DNA from 3 places in the Paenibacillus sp. FSL R7-0210 genome. Region 3 is predicted to be linked to each of the others. Evidence: riboswitches for the same ligand, from Rfam matches in the RefSeq annotation. Region 3 holds a riboswitch; each other region holds the start of a gene.

The links. Region 3 has a riboswitch for cyclic di-AMP ahead of MKY64_RS26895 (C40 family peptidase). Riboswitches for the same ligand answer to the same signal wherever they lie in the genome.
Positions count from the first base shown of each region.
Region 1: linked by a shared signal. The riboswitch ahead of MKY64_RS10265 (hypothetical protein) and the one ahead of MKY64_RS26895 (C40 family peptidase) in region 3 are both predicted to bind cyclic di-AMP.
Region 2: linked by a shared signal. The riboswitch ahead of MKY64_RS15460 (alpha/beta fold hydrolase) and the one ahead of MKY64_RS26895 (C40 family peptidase) in region 3 are both predicted to bind cyclic di-AMP.

Region 1 is NZ_JBBPAR010000001.1:2,337,460-2,344,151, forward strand. Features, by position in the region: gene MKY64_RS10240 (arsenic transporter) at 1-1,277, opposite strand, end outside; gene MKY64_RS10245 (ArsR/SmtB family transcription factor) at 1,388-1,714, opposite strand; gene MKY64_RS10250 (MarR family winged helix-turn-helix transcriptional regulator) at 1,849-2,298, shown strand; partial or broken gene arsM (arsenite methyltransferase) at 2,341-2,931, shown strand; gene MKY64_RS10260 (arsinothricin resistance N-acetyltransferase ArsN1 family A) at 2,950-3,447, shown strand; cyclic di-AMP (ydaO/yuaA leader) riboswitch at 3,794-3,957, shown strand; gene MKY64_RS10265 (hypothetical protein) at 4,163-4,630, shown strand; partial or broken gene MKY64_RS10270 (3'-5' exonuclease) at 4,650-4,784, opposite strand; gene MKY64_RS10275 (suppressor of fused domain protein) at 4,968-5,711, shown strand; gene MKY64_RS10280 (FAD-dependent oxidoreductase) at 5,803-6,692, opposite strand, start outside.
Region 2 is NZ_JBBPAR010000001.1:3,584,592-3,591,283, reverse strand. Features, by position in the region: gene MKY64_RS15490 (Na+/H+ antiporter subunit A) at 1-594, shown strand, start outside; gene MKY64_RS15485 (Na(+)/H(+) antiporter subunit C) at 582-914, shown strand; gene MKY64_RS15480 (Na+/H+ antiporter subunit D) at 911-2,386, shown strand; gene MKY64_RS15475 (Na+/H+ antiporter subunit E) at 2,392-2,874, shown strand; gene MKY64_RS15470 (Na(+)/H(+) antiporter subunit F1) at 2,874-3,167, shown strand; gene mnhG (monovalent cation/H(+) antiporter subunit G) at 3,157-3,516, shown strand; cyclic di-AMP (ydaO/yuaA leader) riboswitch at 3,515-3,648, shown strand; gene MKY64_RS15460 (alpha/beta fold hydrolase) at 3,656-4,471, shown strand; gene MKY64_RS15455 (TrkH family potassium uptake protein) at 4,498-5,856, shown strand; gene MKY64_RS15450 (hypothetical protein) at 6,110-6,253, shown strand; gene MKY64_RS15445 (AraC family transcriptional regulator) at 6,376-6,692, opposite strand, start outside.
Region 3 is NZ_JBBPAR010000001.1:6,363,872-6,370,563, forward strand. Features, by position in the region: gene MKY64_RS26880 (M1 family aminopeptidase) at 1-426, shown strand, start outside; gene MKY64_RS26885 (hypothetical protein) at 436-1,269, shown strand; cyclic di-AMP (ydaO/yuaA leader) riboswitch at 1,481-1,619, shown strand; gene MKY64_RS26890 (C40 family peptidase) at 1,677-2,105, shown strand; cyclic di-AMP (ydaO/yuaA leader) riboswitch at 2,494-2,636, shown strand; gene MKY64_RS26895 (C40 family peptidase) at 2,641-3,132, shown strand; gene MKY64_RS26900 (GNAT family N-acetyltransferase) at 3,379-3,864, shown strand; gene MKY64_RS26905 (c-type cytochrome) at 3,992-4,348, shown strand; gene MKY64_RS26910 (4a-hydroxytetrahydrobiopterin dehydratase) at 4,480-4,755, opposite strand; gene MKY64_RS26915 (hypothetical protein) at 4,967-5,260, opposite strand; gene motA (flagellar motor stator protein MotA) at 5,464-6,264, shown strand; gene motB (flagellar motor protein MotB) at 6,248-6,692, shown strand, end outside.

The DNA.
Region 1 (6,692 bases), 4.0 Mb from region 3:
ATATATAGACCAAGCAGTGTGATGAACAGCGTAGGGATGGTCAAAATAATCCCTGTTTTGAAATACGTTCCCCAAGATATCTTCACTCCTTTGGTGGAAAGCACATGCAGCCACAGTAAGGTAGCCAGTGAACCAATCGGTGTAATCTTAGGTCCCAGGTCAGAACCGATGACATTCGAATAAATCAAAGCTTCCTTAATTAGTCCGGAAGTGTTCGTGGCATCAATGGCCAGTGCATCGATCATTACGGTAGGCATGTTATTCATTATGGAGGAAATCACTGCGGCAATAAAGCCCATCCCCATCGTTGCTGTGAACAGCCCATGATCTGCAACGGCCTGGATGGCATCAGCTAATACATTCGTAAGGCCCGCATTTCTCAGACCATATACGACAACATACATGCCGATGGAAAAGAACACAATGGCCCAAGGTGCCCCCTTCACCACTTCTATTGTGGGGACAGCAGGACTTTTTCTTGCCATGAGCAAGAAAAAGATCGCGATGATACCCGCCACTACAGATACCGGAATGTTCAGAAATTCACTGACAAAGTATCCCGCAAGCAGAACCGCAAGTACAAACCAGGATAACTTAAACATCTGCTTGTCTTTAATAGCCGCTTCAGGTTTTTTTAGCTGGGAGCTATCGAAGTTTCTTGGAATACTTTTACGGAAAAAGAGATAGAGCACACTGATGCTTGCCCCTAAGGAAAATAGGGTAGGCATTAACATCCGTCCGGCGTATTCCATAAAGGTTAGCCCGAAAAAGTCGGCTGATACGATGTTCACCAGATTGCTTACAACTAGGGGCAATGAGGTAGTATCTGCTATAAACCCGCTGGCAATGATGAACGGAAAAACCTTTTTCTCATCAAAATTCAGCGCACGGACCATAGCCAGCACAATCGGTGTTAGAATGAGCGCTGCTCCGTCATTAGCAAAGAATGCCGCGACTACAGCACCAAGAATGATGACATAGATAAACATCCGCATTCCATTCCCGCTAGCAGCTTTGGCCATATGTAAAGCAGCCCATTCGAAGAATCCAATTTTATCGAGGATTAACGAGATCAAGATGATTGCTACAAAGGCCAGTGTGGCATTCCACACAATCAGCGTAACATCCAGAACATCATTCAAGCTGACGACACCGGCAATTAAAGCGAGTAACGCTCCGCCGCAGGCAGACCATCCAATGGACAGATTTTTAGGCTGCCAAATGACAAAAATCAAAGTGACTATAAATATCAGACTTGCCAGAGCTACCAATGGTATTCCCCCAGTTTATGTCTAACTCCACCCATCCGAGCACTCCCTTCAAAGAGTTAAGTTTAATCTCAGGCATCATTATATAATTATACACTTATATATTCAATAGAAAACTGTCATTCGCAGCAAACAGCATTAGACGGTTTATTCAAATGCAATAAAAGGTCACTTGCATTCGGGGTAAGATTTAGGATGGCCTTAACATGGGGTTTATCTACTTTATTTAAAGAATAATAGACCCACTGCCCCCTTTTCTGTTCCTTTACCAATCCGCTGCTTTTTAATTTACGTAGATGCTGACTAACGGCTGGCTGAGAAATGTCAAAGAGATCCACGAATTCACATACACACCACTCTCGCTCTTTTAAAAGAATTAGAATTGTGAGTCGTGTTTTATCTCCAAGGAGCTTTAAATCTTCTGCAAGATCATTTAATGTATCCAATTTTGAATCTCCCCTCTCTGTATATAAGACAATACTTATATTCTAAAACCTTTATCATCAATTATCAACTAAGCACAATTTATATTTGCACTTTGCAACTAAATGCAGTATAACTAGTTCAAGAGGTGAAAACAATGGAAACTCCAAGAGAACTACTCCAAATCATGAGTCGGCGTTTAGGATTACTCAATAAGGATTGCTGTAGCGTAGGAGGATGTAATCTTTCCGCTACCCAAAGTCATCTGTTATATGAGATCGATCGGAGTCACAATCCTTCCATGCAACAAGTCGCCGAAACACTTGGCACAGATATTACAACCTTCAGCAGACAAGTTCAATCTCTGGTGAAAATGAATTTGGTTAAAAAGACATCTGATCCCGCAGATCGAAGAATTTATAACCTGTCACTCACTCCTGAAGGTAAAATGGTAGCTGCAACTATTGATCAACAAATGAATGAATACCTGAACGAGGCCTTCTCACACATGAGTGAGTTTGAAGTAGAAACATTACTACGGTCCATTAAGCTTTTCAACGAATCTATGGGAAAACTCAGCAATTGCTGCGCACCCGTAAAAGGGTGACCTTCTCTTCTCTTTTACTTGTATATTGCAAATTATTTCAGCTGCGGTAATCCACAGGCTATTGCTGAACTGCAGGCGGGTGAACATGTTTTGGACCTTGGGAGTGGCGGCGGATTTGATTGTTTTCTGGCTTCCCGGCAGGTAGGTAATGAAGGCCATGTTATAGGTGTGGATATGACACCTGAGATGATCAGTCGAGCAAGAGATAATGCCCTTAAAGGAAAGTTCAGTAACACCGAATTCAGATTGGGCGAAATAGAGCATCTTCCCGTCGCTGACAATTCGATCAACGTCATTATTTCCAACTGCGTGATTAATCTCTCCCCAGACAAACAGCAAGTATTCCGTGAGGCTTATCGTGTTCTTCAGCCTGCAGGTCGTCTTGCCATATCAGATATCGTAACTACAGCTGAGCTTCCTCCTGAGATCAAAAATGACCTGGATGAATTATATTCGGGTTGTATCTCTGGCGCCTCTTCCATTGCCGATTTGGAGATCATGCTTCAGGAATGCGGCTTTACTGATATCAGCATTGAGCCAAAGGACGAATCTAAAACATTCATTAAAGATTGGGTTCCAGGTGCGAATGTTGACCAATACATCGTCTCTGCTGTAATTAAAGCGAGAAAGTAATCTTAAGGGGATGTTGATATGATCAGTACATTAACTGTCCGTCAGGCCACACCTGAGGATATTGAAAGCATTCTTCGTATCTACAATCAGGGGATCGAGGACCGGATCGCTACACTTGAAACAGAGATGAAAGACTTCTCATATATGGAATCATGGTTCAACGATCACCAAGGCCGTTTTAGCGTTTTGATTGCTGAACGCGAAGGTGAAGTCGTGGGCTGGGCCTCACTGAACCCATATTCTCACCGTTGCGCGTATAACGGCGTCGCTGACCTTTCTGTATATATTGATCGAAGCTTTCGTGGGCAAGGTGTAGGCAGCTCCCTCCTGGAGTCCTTACACAAGGTAGCAAAGGAAAATAGTTTTTATAAAATTGTTCTCTTTACCTTTCCGTTTAATGAGAGTGGTCAAGGATTGTATCGAAAGATGGGCTACCGGCAGGTTGGTGTATTTGAGAAGCAAGGAGTGATGGACGGAGCGTTTATTGATGTGATGATTATGGAGAAGCTGCTATAAAAATGAAGATCAAAAGGAGAAGTTCCATCCGCAAACGGAGGAACTTCTCCTTTTGATCTATTCCTACAATCTCACTTTCATGGAGGCTCCGCATATCGGGCCTGTAAACAGGAGGATCTTAAACATTATATCTGATCTTAATATCATGATTAAAGAATCATTAAGATTCATTTAGCCCCATTTAGGTTGCATTAAAAAGTTAATAAATACGCGATAACTTCAGAAAATCGGGGATGAATGCTAGATTACAAGGGATTTTCTTCATTTTTATATCCTATAGAGTCTTATTTAGTCTCCTAGAGAACTTTCAGCATTTTACAAACAGTGATGCTCAGCGTAAGATTCCTTTTAACAAATGCTGAATTCCCGTCAGGCGGGAAGCGGGGGAACCAAATGGCTGTGACCAGCCGAAATGGGGTGAATCCAAAGAAGATTGAACTCTTCACTGGTAGGACGACTCTCACCGTCCGAATCCGTCAGCTAACCTCGTAAGCACTGGAGAGAGCCTGCATTAACCATGCTTTTTTGCTGCGATCCCGCAAAACCTTTCCATTACACTTATCCATCGTACAGAAAACCAAATATTCCGTTTGGCTTGAGCATGCTGCTGTATGTGAGAATGAAACTGAACTGACAGCCTATGTAGCCACAGCTGAGCAGACCCATAATCTGCAGCGTTATATGAAATCTATAGACAACCTAGGAGGCATTATTCATGATTAACGCCAGACTGTCACGAATCGAGTTGTTCGCATTTAGCTGCCGCCCTTCCTTCATGCATATTTCAGAGCCTTACGGATGCTGGTATGGGGTGTTGAAGTTAACCTTCGGAGGACAGATCAGCTATGGGAATTGCATTCTTTGTGCGGGTGACAATGCGGTGGATTTAATCAAATGGGGCTCTTTTCTGAAAGAGATATGTCATTGTACTGCAGAAGAAGCCACAGAATACGTCCGGATGCACGGACAAGAATGGGCTCCCAATCAACTTAACATGATCAAGACTGCACTCGATAGTATGTTCATTCAAAATGACCAAATCCGAATGAAGGTAGGAGCCGGATCGGAGCGGTATCGCCATCAAAGGACAGAGCAAAGAATCCATTCAATTAATACGGTGAAGAGTCGTCTGAATCCAACCATTTTATTTGCAGAATCGGTATCCTATTATTCACTGCTATAGACATGATCAATTTAAATTATCAAAACTTCAATTGGTCAAAAATCTTAACGAATATTTTTGCAATGTTCTTGGCATCGTCGATACCTCTATGGTGAGTACCTTCAAGCGGCAATTCAAGCATAGACAAGGCTCTCTCCATGCCTACGCCCCGCTTGCGGTCATTTTCCCAACAGGTGACTTCCAGATCAAAAATGATATAGTTCATATCTGCTCCTTTTGAAATTCGAATCGATAGACCCATCGCTCCGGGGCTATGTCTTTTGTTATACTTCCAAGTGAGGTTTCAAATACTTCATTTCGCACTTTAATATAAACCCACACAGAGGAGCGCAAAGACATGAACTTTTTCAAAAAACTGTTTGGCGGCAAGGAAATGGGCAAATCAGAAGACGGTACCACCATTTATGGTTATGACGCTTCGGATGAGCAGCAGGTTACGCCTCCCGCCAATATTTTGTACATGGAAGATTTAAACGAACATTTCAATCGGGTCTTTCCAAACCGGGAAACCGGCGTGTTCCACGAACTGATTTCAGACATCGTACATATTGATGTGAACATTATGGAAGCTACACCTGATGAGCCATACCGGGTGCTGTACACCAATGGGATGAGCGATCTGCCGCTGACGCTCCCGCAGGAGATCCGTGAAGAGTATAAGCATCTAGAACGCGCGGAGCTGATGATGTTTTTGCCGGCGGACTGGCCGCTTACGCAGGAGGATTTCGAGGCGGAGGAGAACTACTGGCCGATCCGGCTGATGAAGATGCTTGCCCGATTCCCGCATATGTATCAGACATGGCTTGGATACGGCCATACGATCCCCAACACGGAGGATTACGAGCCTTATGCGGCTAATACGGAGCTATCCGGCGTGATCCTGTATGCTCTGCCGGAAGAGGTTAGCACCGTCCATACGAAAGACGGCAATCAGGTTCAGGTTTATTTCCTGGTTCCGCTGTACCGGGAGGAAATGGAGTTCAAGCTGGAGTCCGGTATGGATGAACTGGTCGCCAAGCTGTTCGAGCTTCCAGAGGATTTCCTCGTTCTGAATCCGAATAGACGCAACGCTTGTAAATAACTGCCCGGATGAACAAGTTTGAAACAGCTTGAAAAGGCTGAGCCTAAGTCAAGGATATGACTTTGGGCTCAGCCTTTTTATTTCTTATTTCCTAGAACCGCTCATTGATCTGCTCCCCTAACCATGCGCCTTTGCGGACAAGTCTGCGCTGCAGGTCCGCGATGTCGATACTGCGCGTTTCCCGTGAGCCTTTCTCAGTCAGAATTGCCGCAGCCGTACCGGAGGCTTCGCCCATGGCAAAGCAATTGGGCATGACCCGGGTGGAGCCTTGGGCCGCTCTATCGGTTGATATCGCTCTGCCGGCTACGATTACGTTCTGAATACCGGCCGGAAGCAAGGCGCGATAAGGAATGCCGTGGGACTCTCCCGGCGATAGACGTATCATCGTCATGCCGCTCGTAGGCTTTGCCATATGAATATCAATAAAGTAGGCATTGCGGGCAATATCGTCAGGGAACGAACGGCACGCCAGAAAATCGTCGGCAGTGATGATATAATCGCCGATGATCCGCCGGGTTTCCCGAATGCCGATCTGTTCGCCCGTCAACGTCAGGAAAGCGTTCTCGAATCCGGGAATCGCTTCCCGCAGCCAACCGGTAATGTGTTCAACAAGCGCGCGGCCTTCGATTGCTCCGCGGGTCAGATCATCCGTATTTGAACCATCAATCCCGAATACATGGCCGAAATTGAAGCCTGCCGTATGATTGTTCAGCCAGGAAATACCGGCCCAATCTCTCGCGACGCGCAATCGCCCTTCGTGTTTCGCCTTGTTGATCGCATGTTTCAGATCGTGGCCGTGCGTCTCCGCACTTGAGAGAAATTTGTTCCTGTCCAGGTTATTCAGGACGAAGCACATTGTCCCCGGCTGCAGCTCTCCGTCATCTCCACCTTTGGCGAGCTGCCCGCCCGCAAGATAGGTGAGATCCGCATCGCTGGTTGCATCAATGTATATCTTCCCCTTCACAGCCTGGGTTCCGGTCT
Region 2 (6,692 bases), 2.8 Mb from region 3:
AATGTGGTCAACGTCATCCTGGTAGATTTCCGCGGGTTTGATACTTTGTTTGAAATCATGGTGCTTGGCATCGCCTCACTGGCCATTTATGGTCTGATTCATCTGAGAATGGAGACGGAATTGCCGCCGCTGGAGCCCTCCAAGACAGAACTATTGCCGCTGCGCAGCAATGATGTGATTCTACAGACGATCTCCAAGGGGATTGTCCTTGTCATTCTGATATTCTCCCTGTATCTGTTCTTTGCCGGGCATAATCATCCCGGGGGAGGTTTTATCGGGGCTTTGATGGCTTCTGCTGCGCTTATGCTCATTGCAATCGCATTTGGAATGGATCAGGTACGTAAGGTGCTCCCTGTGAATTACCGGCTGCTTACAGCTTCCGGGCTCATGCTGGCTATTCTGACAGCGTCAGGTTCATTCCTGTTTGACGCTCCTTTTCTAAGTCACACGTTCGGCCACTTCCATCTGCCAGTACTTGGCGATACGGAGCTGGCGACTGCCGTCCTGTTTGACCTTGGTGTATTCCTGGCTGTAGTCGGCGTGACGATGACCATCATTTTATCGATCGGAGGGGAGAAGAAATGGAACTCGTAATGGCGGTAGCGGTCGGAATTCTGTTCATGATCGGTGTTTACCTGATTCTCTCCAAAAGCCTGCTGCGCATTGTGCTGGGAACCTCCTTGCTGACGCATGGAGTCCATCTGCTGCTGCTCACGATGGCCGGGCTCAAAAGGGGGGCAGCCCCTGTACTAGGCAAGGCGGATACCTATGTTGATCCGCTGCCGCAGGCGCTGATTCTAACCTCCATTGTCATCAGCTTTGGGGTCACAGCTTTCTTTTTCGTACTCGCATACCGGTCTTATCAGACGCGGGGTACTGATGAAATGGACAGCATTAAGGAGGACAACGAATGAGTAATCTATTGGTGCTCCCGATTCTCATTCCGCTGGCTACGGCTGTCATCCTGATTTTTCTCAAAGAGAAGATCCGGCTTCAGCGCGTGATTAGTGCGCTCAGCGGTCTGCTTAACATTCTGATTGCGGTGCTGCTGGTTACACGTGTCCACTCCGAGGGCATACTGACCCTGCAGATGGGGGGCTGGGCTCCTCCGTATGGCATTGTATTTGTAGGTGATATGTTTGCTGTATTGCTGGTAACGATGGCTTCGATCGTCAGTTTTGCGATTCTGTGCTACTCCTTCAGCAGTATTGGAGAGCAGCGGGAGCGGTTCTATTACTATACGTTCTTTCAGTTTTTGCTGGTCGGGGTATACGGCTCGTTTCTTACGGGGGATATTTTCAACCTGTTTGTCTTTTTTGAGGTCATGCTGATTTCTTCTTATGCGCTCATCTCACTCGGTGGGACCAAGCTTCAGCTAAGAGAAACGTCGAAATACCTGCTTATTAATATCGTATCCTCGACACTGTTCGTAGCTGCGGTAGCTTATCTCTATGCAGCGGTAGGAACGCTCAACATGGCGCACCTGTCCCAGCGTATCGCTGAAGCGGGACAAGGCGGCGTGCTTAATGTGATTGCTGTTTTGTTCTTGATTGTATTCTCCCTGAAGGCAGGACTATTCCTGTTCTTCTGGCTTCCAGGGTCCTACAGTGCACCTCCGGCGGCTGTCAGAGCGTTGTTCGGTGCCCTGCTGACCAAAGTAGGACTCTATGCAATCATCCGCACCTTCACGTTGTTGTTCGTGAACGATCCCGGCTTCACTCATGACTGGATCGCCTGGATGGCTGCTGCTACCATGATCCTGGGCAGCCTGGGGGCAGTGGCTTATAGGGATATCCCGCGGATTCTGAATTATAACGTCATTATCAGCGTTGGATTTGTAGCCTTTGGGCTTGCTGCAGGGACTGCAGATTCAATGAATGGGGCAGTCTTCTATCTGCTGCACGATATGCTGGCCAAGGGACTTATGTTTATTCTGGGCGGGATGATTATATCCGCAGCCGGAACTGACCGGCTAGGCAGTATGGGCGGGATGATCAGAAAGTATCCGCTCCTCGGCTGGATGTTTTTTATTCTGGCGCTCGCCCTGGTGGGGATTCCGCCGCTTAGCGGTTTTGCCGGCAAAATTATGATCCTCCGTGGAGCGTTGTCCGAGGGGATGCTGACGCTGTCCCTCATTGGTCTGGGATCAAGCTTTCTGGTGCTGTTCTCCCTGATGAAGGTGTTCAGGCTGGCCTTCTGGGGAAATGAACCCAAGGAAGAGCAGCCTAAGGTGAGCTTGAAGGTTGCTTCGGCTGTGGCTGCCGGCCTGCTGCTGCTTGTGATTGCAATGGGGATCGGAGCGGAGTATGTGTATACTTATGTATCGCAGGCTGGCGAGGTTCTGGCTTCACCTGCGCTATATATTGAAGCCATAATGAAGGAGTAGTGAATATGGCCTTACAATTCCTGTTTAATCTGTTGATTGCCTTTCTGTGGATGGCGATAAATAACAATGGCTCTGGCTCAAGCTTCTTAGTAGGTTATCTGCTGGGCATCGGACTTTTACTGTTATTTAGGAAATCCAGGTCCCAGCCCCGGACCTTCTATCTCATACGTATATGGGCTGTACTGAAGCTTCTGCTGATCTTTGCCCGTGAACTTACGGTCTCGAATTTCGTGGTCATTGGCCATATCATCCGTCCAAAACTGGCTATACGTCCCGGTATCTTTGCTTATGAGACTGCCTTGGCCACACCCTGGGAGGTCACACTGCTCTCGTGCCTGATTTGTCTGACACCGGGAACCCTGACTCTTGATGTGTCCAAGGATGGCAAGACGCTGTACATTCATGCTATTGATATTAAAGATGCACAGCTGATGGTCACGCAGATTAGAGGCACTTTCGAACGAGCGATCAGGGAGGTGACCCGTTAATGATCCCAGTTATGCTAACCGTGGCCATGATCATTCTGGCTCTGGCGATGCTGGCCTGCCTGTTCCGTCTCCTGAAAGGGCCAACCCGCTCCGACAGGGTTGCCGCACTCGATACGATCGGCATTCATGTACTCGCTATGATAACCGTCTTCAGTATGCTGCTGGATACCCAGGATTTTATAGAAGTCATTCTGGTTATCGGGATTCTGACGTTTATTGGTACTACGGCACTGGCCAGATATATTGAACGGGGAGCCGTTATAGAGGATGGAGGGAACCCCAATGACAGGTGAACTGATTAGCTCTATTCTTGTGGTAATGGGTGCAGTCTTCTGCGGCTTAAGTGCCTTCGGCTTAGTCCGGCTGCCCGATGTCTATCTGCGTTCACATGCGGCTACCAAAAGTGCAACCTTCGGGGTATTGTGTTTGCTGACAGGAGGTTTCCTGTACTTTTGGTTCAAAGACGGAACGGTTAATGTCAAGCTTCTGCTGGCGATTGTATTTGTATTCATCACTTCACCGGTAGCAGGTCACTTAAATGGCCGGGCTGCCTACCGTTCCGGAGTGCCCTTATGGAAGGGAAGCGTTCAGGATGACCTGAAGGTGCTGGGGGAAGAAAGCAAGGAAACGTCTGTAAAATAATAGTTAATCGCTGAATTCCTTATAGGAAGCGGGGGAACCAGGTTACATGGGGTGAATCTCGGGAAAAACGAGTAGGGCTACTTTCAGGCCCGAATCCGGCAGCTAACCCCGCAAGCGTTCATGAGAGGATGCACTGTATATGCCGCATATTGAAGTGAATGGAACGTCGCTGTATTATGAGATGTCGGGCAGCGGTCTGCCTATTGTTTTTATTCATGATTATTCGACCTCTCATCATCTGTTTGAGCCGCAAGCGGATTATTTCAGCAAGCGTGCCAAAGTGATCGTATTCGATTTGAGAGGGAACGGGCAATCGGGTAAAATGGATGTGGAGATCAGCCGGATCGTAGACACACAATGTGAAGATTTGAAGCTGTTATTGGACGCTTTATCTGTAGAGAAGGCTGTTATCGTAGCTTGTTCCAGTGGTGCTGTGCTCGCCCAGAAATTCGCCTATCTGTACCCTGAACGGATAATAAATATGGTATTGGTGGACAGTTATTTTCAGGAGGATTACACGGCGAGAGGCAGTAAAATGAAAGGAATCTTTGAGGTCTGCGCATGGGCGGCCCATTATCTTCCTGCCGAAATGTTCGTCCGTTCCTTGCGCATCACCTACAATAAGTGGCTCTCGGCTTATCATATTCTCAGGAAAGAGCTTGTGCATGAACGGACAACGGAATTAATTAAGCAGCGGCTGGCACTTAGACAAACGGACAGCTACGGGTTCGCATTACGGCTGCAGATTCCTGTTCTTGTTGTATCCGGGAATCAGAATGAATGGGCGCTGGAGCAGGTGAAAAGAACAGCCAGCAAGTATCCGTCTGCCCGTCTGGCGATCCTTGAGGATGCGATGTATCCGACTCATCTGTGTCAGCCCCAGCTCTTCAACCGTATATTACTGGATTATCTTAGGGAACAGCATAGTTTTCAGCGGGCGGCAGCTGGCAACTAACTTGAATTATAATGGGAGCCAATGATATGTTCTTTAACAAAATCTCATCCTTCATCACAAATCTCAGACTGACCTCATCCAGAATCATTTTACTCGGTTTTGCAGTCCCTATATTTCTTGGTACAGTGCTGCTGGCCTTGCCGATATCTTCGTCCAGCGGACTTAGTATAGGGTGGCTGGCAGCACTGTTTACTTCGACTTCAGCCGTATGTGTAACGGGCCTCGTTGTACTTGATACCGGTACCGATTTTTCTCATTTTGGACAGGTCATTATCCTACTTCTGATTCAAATTGGCGGTTTGGGATTTATGACATTCAGTGTTTTGATCGCCGTGATCTTGGGGAAAAAGATTGGATTAAAAGAACGTCTGCTTATCCAGCAATCATCTAATTCTGTAACAACACAAGGAGTCGTGCGGTTATCACTCAGTATCTTTCTCATTTCATTTATCGTGGAGACAACTGGAGCTATAGTGTTGGCCCTTCGATGGGCAAATGAACTAGGAACAACAAGGTCCATTTATTATGGAATATTCCATTCAGTGTCTGCCTTCAATAACGCCGGATTTGGATTATGGCCAGACAGTCTGAGCCGCTATGTGGGTGACCCGTTAGTTAATATTGTTATCTCTTTTTTGTTTATCATCGGCGGGATTGGGTTCACGGTGATTCTGGATCTGTACCGGAAAAGAAGATGGAGAGATCTTTCCTTTCATACAAAAATAGTTTTAATTACTTCTGGACTCCTTTGTATGGCAGGGTTTTTGGTGATTTTTGCGATTGAACTTTTTAACACAAAAACATTCAGTACTCTCTCTTGGAGTGAAAGAACTTGGGCGGCATATTTTCAGGGTGTTGTTACCCGGACAGCCGGCTTTAATTCCATCGATATTGGAGCAATGCTCCCGGCCTCACAATTTTTTATGATTTTCCTGATGTTTGTTGGGGCTTCGTCCGGATCGACTGGAGGAGGTATAAAAACGACCACATTTGCTGTACTTATGTTAAGTATCGTCTCAACGATTAAGGGGAAAACAGATGTGCAACTGCTTAAAAAACGCATCTCCCAGGATATCATATTCAGGGCACTGGCAGTAATGACCATATCCCTGGGTGTAGTTCTTACAGCCACCTTTCTTCTATCCATTACAGAATATGCTCATCCTAAAGATTTCCTGGCGCTTCTCTTTGAAGCAACCTCTGCATTTGGAACTGTAGGAATGTCTATGGGAATAACATCAGAACTTTCGCCACTGGGAAAATGCATCATCATAATTACAATGTACATCGGGAGACTAGGGCCTTTGACTTTAGCTTTAGCACTGGCACAAAAAAATGTGAAGCAAAAATATCGGTATCCGGAGGATAAGCTGCTTATCGGGTAAAGTTTACTGAGCTGCGCTAATTCTAATGATTTTCAACGTTATTGTGCTATCTTCTTTTGTTTATTGGGTTGAAGATGTTTTTATCTCATAACCTAGTTATAAATAATTTGATTGCATTTTGCAAGTATTGTATAAAATGCAGGGTCCGATTGGAAGGAAGCAGGAATTAATATTTGCTTTTGAGACATGGTATCTAATATATAAGTACATAATTATGTACCACGTATTTAAGAATTCTAAGAGGACAGTGCATATGTTCAACATCGAAATGGCAGAGAAATTAAAGGTACTGGGTGACAAAACCAGACTTACAATTATGGGATTGTTAAAGGATAAAGAATGGTGCGGGTTCGTGATCAAGTGGGCGAGCGCATCAAGCAATTCGCTATACAGGTGAATAAGACAGAGATACAGCCGGGGCTTCCCGGCTGTATCTCTAAGGAGGACGCGGAGTTCAATTTCCAGGGTTCGTTCGAAAAGCCGCGTGTAATAGACACAACAAGCCCTCCATACAATTTCTCAATAAATCCTGCTCATATACTCTGAGGGGGAGCAGCCCTTCACTTTGCGGAATACCCGGCTAAAGTAAAAGGGGGAGTTGAAGCCGAGCCGCTCGCTGATCTCGGAGACATTCAGATTTGTGTTGCGCATCATTCCTGCTGCTTTGTCCATGAAGAATTGGGCATTGTACATTTGGATGGTGCTCCCTGTTTTATGTTTGAAGACTTCACACAAGTAACTGTAATTCATCTCCAGAGAAGCGGAAAGCTCCTGTGAATTGAGGGTGTAGCTGTCCTTTTGTTCAAGAAATCCGATAATTCTGCTTACCGTCCGGT
Region 3 (6,692 bases):
AAGCAATCCTGGCAGACGTATTTTGAGCGGTATGTCTATAGCGGGGGTGCACCCGACTTCGCAGTTGACGATATCAGGCTCACCGTCAGACAGGACAACAGTGACGGCGGTGGGAGCCGCTACAGCGCTGTGGTTGATGTAAGTAATAAGGGCAGCCTGTACCCCGATGTTCCCGTGAAATTCACCTTCGCAGACGGGTACACGGTGCAGCAATACTGGAATGGCGAGGGTAAGGCTACTTCCTTTGAGTTAGCGTATAAAGCGCCGCTGGTCTCCGCAGAGATCGATCCGGGGCATTCCATTCTGCTGGAGAGCAGGCATCTTAATAATTTCAGAATGGCGGAGCTTGAGCCGCGTACACTCTCCCGCTGGACGCTTAGTGCATCAACTCTGCTTGAAACCCTGCTCGGAACTCTTGTCTGGTGAGGTGAAGGAATGGTGAAAAGTTCAATTGCCCGCGGTTGGATCAGCATGAAAGAGCAATTCTATATATTGATTCTGCTATTTATCTACCGGCTGTTCTGGGGATATTTCCTGTACAAATTCATTAAAAGCGCGGTTGTCCCCGTCCTGCTCCGCTACCCGGATGCGAATGCCGGCGGCAGCGGAATAGGCAGGCTGCTGTATTATATCGAGGGGCAGACCGCGCTGCGCACCGACCCCGCCGTCCAGCACTGGCTGTGGCTGCTGCTTGCGCTGACAGTGCTAAGGCTGCTGGTGACTCCCTTTATCCGTGCAGGGCTGCTGCACGAGCTTCACCAGGAGCGCGACGGAGCGCGGGGACTGTTCTTTTTTCCCGGAATGAGAAAATATGGGCTGCCGGTGCTGGTGTTCAGCCTCATCGAATGGGCGCTAACCCTCCTGCCGCTCTCTTGGCTGCTTCCGCGTATGTACCGTCATCTGCTCAGCGGTGTTCTCGATGTCCAGCTTCTGCTGAAGCTGGTGCCTTATGTGCTGGGCTGGCTGCTCTATCTCTTCCTTGTCCGCAAGCTTCTGCTCTATATGCAATTCGGCTATACCGCCGGTACCGGCATGTTCTCCTCACTGCTGATCTGCCTGAAGATGCTGCTGCCTTCGATCGGTATATCCATCGTTCTGGGGGCGGGAAGCCTGGCCGTAATTCTGCTCTGCAGCGCCTCTGCTCTGTTCTATCCCGGATTGCCGGCCCTTATGCTCCGCCAGGCAGCTCCGCTGCCCTCCACGCTGTTCGATATGTGGGGAATCGCTGCCCAGTACCACCTTTGGTCCAGTAAATCATTTCCACAATAATAAGCTGCTGAAGCGGCATACTAAAGAGAGTCACAGCCCCTTATCAGGGAGCAGGACTCTTTTTTGCTTGAACGGAGGACAAAAGCATTTGCAAAAGGGGAAATCCTCTGATACAATGATGGCTGTACCAGTAGTAACAAAGTTGTAATCTTTCAAGCAAAATATTCCGTAACTCTTGCAATTTAAGCAATACCGATAAGTCACTGTTCTGGTGCATAAAACGCCGAATTCCCTGCACCGGGAAGTGGGGGAACCATATTTTGGGTGAATTGATCTCGCTTTAGAGGGGTCATAGGGGAACCTTCTACCGAATCCTTAAGCTAACCTCGCAGGCCCTGGAAGGAGTACATCTTTTGATTAGTCAGAATTTCAAGAAAAAATGCACCGCAGCAGCGCTGGGTCTTGTGATGGTATTCACACTCGGAGCGGGCAGTGCCTTCGCAGATTCTAAGATGGATACTGTGATTTCAAAAACCATTGGAACGTCGTATAAAACCGGGGGCACAACCACCAGCGGCTTCGACTGTTCCGGATTTACCAAGTATGTGTTCAAGAATGTCGGGCTTACCTTGCCCCGTACCTCCAAAGCACAGTTCAAAGTTGGAACAAGTGTATCCAAGAGCAATCTGCGTTCCGGTGATCTCGTGTTCTTCAACACCCTGGGTAACGGAGTGTCCCATGTCGGTATTTATGTTGGAAACGGGAAGTTCGCACAGTCCTCAAGTTCACGTGGTGTAACCATCAGTTCGATGAGCCAGTCCTACTGGGCCAACCGCTACGTTGGCGCCAAACGAGTAATGAGCACAACAGCCTACCAAGCTGTCGCTTACGATTGAACCCTTGAAGCATACCCCGAATATTTCAGCCTCTAACAACTAAATGTAACTTATACGAGCCCGGGATGATTATTGCCGTAATCATTTCCGGGTTTTTCCTTTTCCTTATTCTACCTTTTACACTGAATTCGCAGCCTTGAAACAGCATTTTCTTGCAAAAACAAAGAAATAATCATATAAATTAACCCCTGCGCATAGATATGAGTCTTTGGAAAGGGCTATAACTCTAAAAAACAGCAAAAAAGATGCATTAATATGTTATAAGTGATTGCCAAGCGCCTTAGTCTTTGTTACAATTATCGCAGTGAGTTTTTAGTAACATTTTTGTAATTATTGAATCGATTTTAACAAAGGTTTTGTCATGTATTGAATGAACCGCTAATCCTAATCAACAGTCGTGCCGAGTTCCCTAATGAATTAGGGAAACGGGGGAACCACTTTGGGTGAATTGACCTCCTATTCTAAGAGGGGTCATAGGGGACCTTCAACCGAACCCTTAAGCTAACCTCGTAGGCATTGGAAGGGGTATTTACTTTTGAAGAAGAAGCTAGCAGCCGCAGTACTAAGCTTGTCCATTATCTTCACCATCGGAGCAGGAAGCGCTTTCGCGGATTCCAAAATGGATAAAGTGATCGACAAAGCCATCGGAACCAAATACGTGTCCGGCGGTACATCAACTAACGGGTTTGATTGCTCCGGATTTACAATGTATGTTTTTGATAAGATCGGCATTAACCTGCCCCATCAATCCGGCTCCCAGTATCAGATGGGCTCTGCCGTGTCCCGTGACGAGATGAGACCGGGCGATCTTGTATTCTTCAATACAAGCGGTAAGGGCATATCCCATGTAGGTATTTATGTTGGTGACGGCGAATTCGCCCATGCCTCTTCCTCACGTGGTGTAACCATCAGTTCGCTGAGTGACAGCTATTACGTCAACCGCTACGTTGGCGCCAAGCGAATCATGAGTACAGATGCCTACAAGACTGTAGCTTCGGATTCCCAAGACAACGATGATGTACAATAATCCTTTGTAACCTAACGCTCTTTTCCGAGATTTTTGCCGAAATCTTGGGGAAGGGCTTTTTTTGTCTATAAAATTACTTACCCCTCTCTATATTTGTAAAACACTGATTCTGCGCTTTCGGAAAATATATTTTGCCGTTTGTCAAGTTTCTGCATTTCCGTAAGGAAATTGCGTCGAAACTGGCTGTTTTTGTATATAATTAATAGAAGAAATGAATCTATGTCCCTTGGAAGGAGGCCTCCCCCAATGATTAGCTCCCCGCTAACCTTTTACGTGGTGCCTATGGAGCCGCAGCATGCCGCTGAGATCTGTGAGTGGAGCTACAAGCCGCCGTATAATATTTACGGCTGGATGTCCTGGGAGCAGATGCAGGCGCTGGGCGTGGAGTTCGGAGACCCGCAGCTGCGAAGTGAGCAATATGTATCGGTTGTGAATGGAGAGGGGGATCTGTGCGGCTTCGCCCAGCTCTTTCCGATGGAGGGGGTAGTCCGGCTTGGTGTCGGAATGCGGCCCGAGCTGTGCGGCCATGGAATGGGACATCTGTTCATGAAGGCTATTGTGCAGGCAGCACGGTCGCGTTACCCGGAATGTGAGATCGACCTGGAGGTGCTGACCTGGAACCAGCGCGCCATCCGCGCCTACCAGAAATGCGGGTTCACCATAACGGATACCTATGAACGCCGCACTCCGACCGGTAATAAGCCTTTTTATTGCATGGTCTATGAGGAATAGCACCGGAGACAAGAGAGTTTTGCAAAAAATGGATCATTTGTGTTCATTTTTTTGACACACATACTATGATAACGCTTCACCATCCGCTATAATGGAGACAGCAGCTTACATGGAGGGACGGATGCAGATGCAGAAATGGATCATGAGCGGTTTGTTTTTTGCCGCCTGTGCCTTTGCAGTAATCTTAATGTTTACCCTACCCGGTAAATCCGAGGTGGCGGAGCAGAACAAGCCGACCATGCCGGAGGTTGTGCTGGACGCTGCGGGCGCAGAAGCCACAGTGAAGGCCAATTGTATCTCCTGCCACGGAGACCAGCTTCAGGGCGGGGCGGGACCCAGCCTGCAGCAGGAAGGCGCTTCGCATGACGCAGCTCAGATCTTCAGCATAGTCACCAAGGGCCGCGGACAGATGCCTCCCTTCAAAGACAGGCTGGCCCCTGAAGAGATTGCGAATGTAGCCCTATGGCTGGCCGAGAAGAAATAATCCGCAACCTGTACTCACACCATGCTCCTCATTCTAAATGTATAATGCCCGTGACGAGGATAACGAACGATCCTTGCACGGGCATTTCTATTAATTAGATATTCCTGTTGTCTCCATAGGGGCCTTGTCCTCTAGCGGGTCTTCTCGAATGCCTCATTAAATTCATGCGCCTGGCGGAGATCAAGCTTCTCCACATCTGCAGCCAGCCGCAGAACAACCGTCTTGTAATCAATGGTGATATGCGGGTGATGGTCAAAGGCCTCCGAAATTGTCGCTACCTCATCCACAAAGGCAATTCCCTTCATATATTCACTGAACATATATTTGCGCACCAGCCTATCCCTCTCCAGCTTCCAGCCCTCAAGCTTGCCGATCTGCTCCTGCAGTTGTTCCTCAGTTAATTGCAATTCGTTTCCTCCCTTGCTAAGTTAACGGTTCCTTCAGCCTGCTCTTCTCCTTCAAATAAAACATCCCTCAGCTTCTGAAAGTCCAAGGGATGTGCCAGGCCAAAGATTTTTGATTAAATGTATTCTGACATCCCGGCAATTAGTACTCCACTTCCAATTTTAACATGGCCGGATGCCCGGGACAAACCCGCTGCCGCATTTTTCCCCTGCTTTATACAAGAACGACCGAAGCCAGATCCTCATCGCCCAGCAGAATATTAATGCGGTGTGTTTCTTTATCGTACATCACAACTCCGCTGCCCACCTGAATGACCGGCTCGTTGCCCAGCGCGTAGAACAGGTCTTCCGCAAGCGCCTCCCAGACCTCCTGCCTCGATTCCTCCGGCAGATTCGTCCACTCTTCAGGCTCCATTTCAAAAAAAATGTACCCGTCTGTAATCCGTCCAACGGCTCCTGTCAGTTCAACCAGAATTTCACCGTAATCCCTGCCATGCTTAACTCCCACATCAATCACTCCGTTTTCTTCGCTGATGAATAATAACCTACCTTATCTATTATAGCCGAAAAAATCACTTCACAAAAAAGGGAATGATGTCGATAAAGAAGAATATACGTGATTTGGTTACGAACAGAGTGTTCTCCCGCGGTTCAAGGACGAATTACGCGGTTAGTCGATCACTTCTTAATTCTCATGGACGAGGTGCATAAATGGAAATCTCAACAATTCTAGGCCTGGTGTTTGGTCTGATCGCAGTAATCTGGGGGATGATACTCAAGCATGCTCCACTTGCAAGCTTGAACAACCCCGCTGCCTATGTCATTATTTTTCTTGGCACGGCTGCCTCCATCTTCATGGCCTTTCCGATGTCGGAAGTCAAGAATTTCCCTAAGCTGTTGAAGATCCTGTTTACGAAGAAAAAGATGGTCGGTAAGCCCGAACTGATTACCATGTTCATGGAATGGGCATCCATTACCCGCCGCGAAGGGCTGCTGGCTCTGGAGTCCAATGTCGATGAAATTGAAGATAACTTCCTCCGAAACGGCATGCGGATGATTATTGACGGCAATGATCAGGAGTTCGTCCGTGATGTATTAATGGAAGATATTCATGCCACTGAAGACAGACATAAAGCCGGAGCCTTGATCTTCTCCCAGGCCGGGATGTATGCCCCTACACTAGGGGTACTCGGGGCTGTTATCGGGCTGATTGCCGCCTTGGGTGATATGAGTAATATGGACGTCCTGGCCCACGCGATTGCCGGTGCCTTCATTGCAACCCTGCTCGGGATATTCACCGGTTATGTCATGTGGCACCCTATGGCCAACAAGCTGAAGCGGATATCCAAGCGCGAGATTGAAGTCCGCCTGATGATGGTGGAGGGTCTGCTCTCCATCCAGTCCGGGGTGTCTACCATAGCTATTAACCAGAAGCTGTCCGTCTTCCTGACTCCGTCCGAGCGTGCCAAGCTGAGCGAGAAGGAGGGGGCTTCCAGTGAGCAAAAAGACTAGGCATGAGGAACATGAAGAGCATGCCGATGAATCCTGGCTGCTTCCCTATTCCGATCTGATGACCTTGCTGGTTGCTCTGTTCCTTGTTATGTACGCCATGAGCGCTACGGACGCCGTGAAGTTCCAGCAAATGGCTGAAGCCTTCAATTCAGCGCTCAGCGGCGGCGGCGGCGTCCTGGAGTACCGGTCGGATTCTCCGACCAGCACCCAGCTGGACCAGGGCAAGCAGGATAAAATGAACAATGTGATTGCAAAGAATACCGGCACCTCCGATCTGTCCAAGCTCCGTGCCAAGGAGCAGGAGGATCTGGAGAAGCTGAAGAAGCAGTTCGACCAGTACATCAAGAACAACGGAATGACCGATTTGCTTAGCACCAAGCTGAATCAGTCCCAGCTGATGATCACGATTAGCGACAATGCCCTCTTCG